DNA from 2 places in the Rhodococcus sp. GB-02 genome. Region 2 is predicted to be linked to the other one. Evidence: riboswitches for the same ligand, from Rfam matches in the RefSeq annotation. Region 2 holds a riboswitch; the other holds the start of a gene.
What was found. Region 2 has a riboswitch for thiamine pyrophosphate ahead of thiO (glycine oxidase ThiO). Riboswitches for the same ligand answer to the same signal wherever they lie in the genome.
Positions count from the first base shown of each region.

Region 1 (2,393 bases), on a different contig from region 2:
GTTCGGCGATCTGGGCGAGCGACTCGTAATACGCGATGTCGCCGAGCCTTTCGACCGGTGAATCACGATGACGCCACGCTGCACTGTGATGTCCGCACCCGAGAAGAAACGCACCTATCCGTAGCTGTGCACCCATCAGTTCTTGACGAGTCCGCCGTCGACAACCAGGTTCTGGCCGGTCACGGCCCGCGACCAGGGCGAGGCGAAGAACAGTGCGGCGTCGGCAAATTCGTCCGGAGTCGTGACCCGGCGCAGGGGAGTGCTTGCAGCGATCATGTCGAACACCGCTTCCGGCGTCGCGGCACTCGCGTCCGTGGTGCGGAGCAAGCCACCGGAGACCATGTTGACGGTGATCCCGTCCGGACCGAGGTCGGCGGACAATGTCCGCGTCAGTGCCAACAGTGCGGCTTTGGCTGCGGTGTAGTCGTGGTACGGAACTACCGGATTCTGGACCAGATTGGTTCCGACAGTGATGATTCGGCCGAACCCGAGTTCTCGCATGCCGGGGAGTGCTGCCTGGGTGGTGTTGAGTGTCCCGGCGACAGCTCCGCGTAGTTGGGAGTCGAAGTCGGCCCAGGTGATCGTGTCAGCATTCGGTCGGGCGTCACCGTTGAACGAGAAGTCGACGAGTGCATTGTCGACCACGGTCGAGATCGGTGCGTCGAATCGCTCGAGTGCAGCGGCGAACAATTGATCGACGTAGCTGCGGTCCGTCACGTCTGCCTGGACTGCGAAGGTGCGATCCTCGCCCAGTTCGGCGACCAGGGCCTCGGCGGCATCACGGCTCTTGCTGTAGTTCACGATCACCCGGGCGCCTGAGCGGGAGAATGCTCGGCTCAGTGCGGCTCCGAGCCCGCGGGCGCCACCGGTGATCAGGACGATCTGCTCGTTCAGTTCGAGAGCGCGCTGAATTTGCTGTTCGGTCATGTCGACATCCCTCCGCCAGTGCTAACTGGTCAGGTTCATCGGGTCTGATCTCAGCCGACTTTTTCGGCACCCCGTGTCACCGTCCATCAGACCACGAGAGGTGGATCTTCCTGAACGCGGGTGCGTAGTAGTTGTCGGCGCGATGAGTTTTCGATCGCTGGGGAGTCGTTATTGCAAGCGAAGTGGCAACCGGCCGCTCGCCTTCGCCCAGGGAGATTCCGATGACCACCCAGCCTGCCCACCACGACACCCTTTCGGGTAATGCAACACGAACGGCACCTTCGGGGACCGCGCGCAAGCTCGGATACGTCCTGAGTGGTCTGTTCGTTCTTTTCATGCTGTTCGACGGCATCATCCACATCTTCAATCTGCAGACGGTCAAGGATGCCTCGGCCGAACTGGGGTTGCCGGACTCTCTCGCCCTGACAGCCGGGGTTGTGCAGTTGATCTGCCTTGCGCTGTACGTGATTCCGCGAACCGCCGCGCTTGGCGCGATTCTGCTCACCGGTTACCTGGGTGGTGCTGTGTTGACCAACCTTCGAGCCGAACAGCCTCTGGTGAGCACCACATTGTTTGCCGTCTACGCCGGAATCGTCATGTGGGCCGGACTGTATCTCCGAGATGAGAAGGTTCGCGAGATCATTCCGCTCCGTCGGGCCTGAAATCAGGCCACCTAAGGGGTTGCGTGGGACGCGGTGTCCCATTATGTTTGACTTCATTCAAGTCCGTCGACTGCAATCGGCGGACTGGCCGTGAGGAGACACCGATGGCTCGGTCAGCGTCGATCGAAGTGGAAATGCCGTACCACGAGGTACTGCAGACTTTGTCCGAGGGTTCAGTTGCCCGCAGTTTTGATCCCTACCTCGACATCGACTGGGATTCGCCAGAGTTCGCGATCGATCCACACGATCCGAGGTGGGTGCTCTCGTCCGTCTCGGATCCCCTCGGAGCGACGCAGTGGTACCAGGAGCAGTCCCTGGAACGTCGAATCGCGATGGGAATGTGGCGTCAGGCCAACGTGACCAAGGTGGGTTCGGCGTTCGAGAGCATCTTGATCCGGGGAATGCTGCAGTACATCATGGCGCTTCCCAACCAGTCGCCCGAGTTCCGGTACTGCCTGCACGAGATGACCGAAGAGTGCAATCACATCCAGATGTTCCAGGAACTCGTCAATCGTATGGATATCGATGTGCCGGGTATGCGTCCGATGTTCCGGCGCCTCTCGCCCATCATCGGAGTGCTGGGTGCCAAGTTCCCGGTCATCTTCTTCATCGGCATTCTTGCCGGAGAAGAACCGATCGACCACTTCCAGAAGGACTTGATCCGCGAAGGTAAGGACACCCCGCCGGCGATGCTCCGCACCATGGAGATTCACATCGCCGAAGAAGCGAGACATATTTCGTTTGCGCACGAGTTCCTGCGCAATCACGTCCCCAGGCTCAGTCGTACCAGTCGGGCAATGACGT
Region 1 covers NZ_JBPUKE010000004.1:696,526-698,918, reverse strand. The annotation lists gene ACSW29_RS28055 (LLM class flavin-dependent oxidoreductase) at 1-136, opposite strand, end outside; gene ACSW29_RS28050 (3-oxoacyl-ACP reductase) at 136-927, opposite strand; TPP riboswitch at 918-1,011, opposite strand; gene ACSW29_RS28045 (DoxX family protein) at 1,149-1,589, shown strand; gene ACSW29_RS28040 (AurF N-oxygenase family protein) at 1,694-2,393, shown strand, end outside.
Region 1: another riboswitch for thiamine pyrophosphate. It lies ahead of ACSW29_RS28050 (3-oxoacyl-ACP reductase); the one in region 2 lies ahead of thiO (glycine oxidase ThiO).

Region 2 (2,393 bases):
ACAACTTCCGTTCATGTTTCGAGTCAGGCGTGCTGACCCGTAACTGTGCGGATTTGTCCCGGCAAACAGTTGACGGTCGCCAGTTACCGGTTTTCAGCGTCCAGCGACGGCTGCGGCGAGGCGTTGCGCGGCCGCCTGGGGATCCGACGCGTGCGTGATTGCACGCACGACGACGATGCGTGTGGCACCGGCGTCGAGCAGTTCTGGCAGGCGCTCCTCGTCGATGCCGCCGATCGCGAACCAGGGGCGCGGCGGCGCGGCGTCTGCGGTCGATCGAACCAGTTCCAAACCGGACGCACTTCGATTCGGTTTGGTCGGTGTCGCCCAGACTGGTCCGGTGCAGAAGTAGTCGACGCCCTCTTCGATGGCGGCCAGACTGGCCTGCGCGCGACTGCTCGTCGAACGGCCGATGACGACGTCTTCACCGACAACAGTTCGCGCGTAGGGGACGGGGATGTCGTTCTGGCCGAGGTGGAGGATGTCGGCACCGGAAGCCATTGCGAGATCCGCGCGGTCGTTGACGGCCAACAATGCGCCGTGGCGCCGCGCTGCCGTTGCGAGAATGCCCAGCGCTACCAGTTCGTCTTTGGCCTCGAGCGGGCCGAACTCGCGCTCACCGGCAGAGCCCTTGTCGCGCAATTGGATGATGTCGACTCCGCCGGACAATGCTGCCTCGGCGAACTGCGCGAGGTCGCCTTTCTCGCGGCGCGCGTCGGTGCACAGGTACAGCCGTGCTGCTGCCAGGCGCTCGCGCCGGTCGATGACGTTACTGGGATGTGTGGGGTGCACGGAGCAAACGGTAGCCTCTAGGGAGCAAGGTTCGACACGGGAGTCCTGAAACGTCGTCGTCACTTTTTGTCGTGACTACGAGGTTCGTAGGGCTGAGAGGGGATCGCGACCAGATCCCGACCGTCAGACCTGACCCGGATCATGCCGGCGCAGGAAGTGGAGGTGGAGTTTCGTGAATACACACGCTCGTACGGTGTCGGTGGTCGGCGGCGGTGTCATCGGTCTCGCAATAGCGTGGCGCGCAGCCCGCGACGGTTGGGCCGTTCGGTTGTACGACCCGTCCATCGGATCAGGGGCTTCGTGGGTGGCGGGCGGAATGCTTGCCCCACTGTCCGAAGGCTGGCCGGGTGAGGAAACAGCGTTGGCCGTCGGCGCGGCCTCCCTGGAGCGGTGGCCGGCGTTCGGTGAAGAGCTCGGAAACTTCGGGCCCTCGGTCTTCACTGCGGACAGCTCGCTGACGGTCGCTCTCGATGCTGCCGACGCGCAAGACCTGCAGACCATCGCCGAATGGGTGAGCTCGCAGGGCCATGAACTCGAAATCCTCGGTCGCGCACGCATCCGTGAACTCGAACCGATGCTCGGCCGCGGCATCCGGTCGGGACTCATGGCTGTCGGTGAGTCTGCCGTCGACAACAGACTTCTGCTGGAGGCGTTGCAGAAGGCCTGTGCGGAATCCGGCGTCGAATTGATCGCGCGTGCTGTCAACGACCTTGCCGAACTCGATACCGATCAGATAGTGCTCACCGCCGGCATCGCGTCACCCAAGCTGTGGCCCGGACTGCAGGTGCGGCCGGTCAAGGGTGAGATCCTTCGCCTGCGCAGCAGACCTGGAGTCACCCCGGCGCCCAGCCGCACAATCCGCGGAAGCGTCCACGGACGACCCGCGTATCTCGTCCCGCGCGGCGACGGAATCGTCGTCGGCGCAACACAATACGAGTCCGGTGAAGACACACAGGTCACCATGGCGGGAGTGCGGGACCTGATCAACGACGCCGAGGCGCTGATGCCCGCGATCGGCGAATACGAACTCTACGAATGCGCGGCAGGCCTACGTCCGATGACGCCGGACAACCTGCCGTTGATCGGGCGCGTGTCCGATCGTGTTGTCGTCTCCACCGGACACGGCCGCAACGGCGTTCTACTGACGCCCGTCACCGCCGATGCGACGCTCGCGTTGTTGAACGGCACATCTTTGGTCGAGGTAAAAGGAACCGAACCCGAGCGGTTCGCAGCAGCTAAGGAAAATTCATGAGTGAGCAGGTCCCGATCGGGATCACCGTCAACGGCGAAGACCTCGAGTTCGATCGAGCAGTCACGGTGACCGAACTACTGACGCACCTCGATTTGCCCAGCAAGGGCATCGCCGTCGCCGTCGACGGTGCACTGTTTCCGCGCGGTCGTTGGGACGAATCCGTCGGACGTGGTTGGGAAATCGAGATCCTCACGGCGGTGCAGGGTGGCTGAGCAGGATCTTCTCACCATTGCGGGCCGTAGTTTCGGTTCCAGGCTCATCACCGGGACGGGCGGCGCCGCCAACCTCGCGGTGCTCGAAGAAGCTCTGGTGGCCTCGGGCACCGAACTGACCACCGTCGCGATGCGGCGAG
Region 2 covers NZ_JBPUKE010000001.1:1,824,467-1,826,859, forward strand. The annotation lists gene thiE (thiamine phosphate synthase) at 94-789, opposite strand; TPP riboswitch at 816-962, shown strand; gene thiO (glycine oxidase ThiO) at 962-2,041, shown strand; gene thiS (sulfur carrier protein ThiS) at 2,038-2,253, shown strand; gene thiG (thiazole synthase) at 2,246-2,393, shown strand, end outside.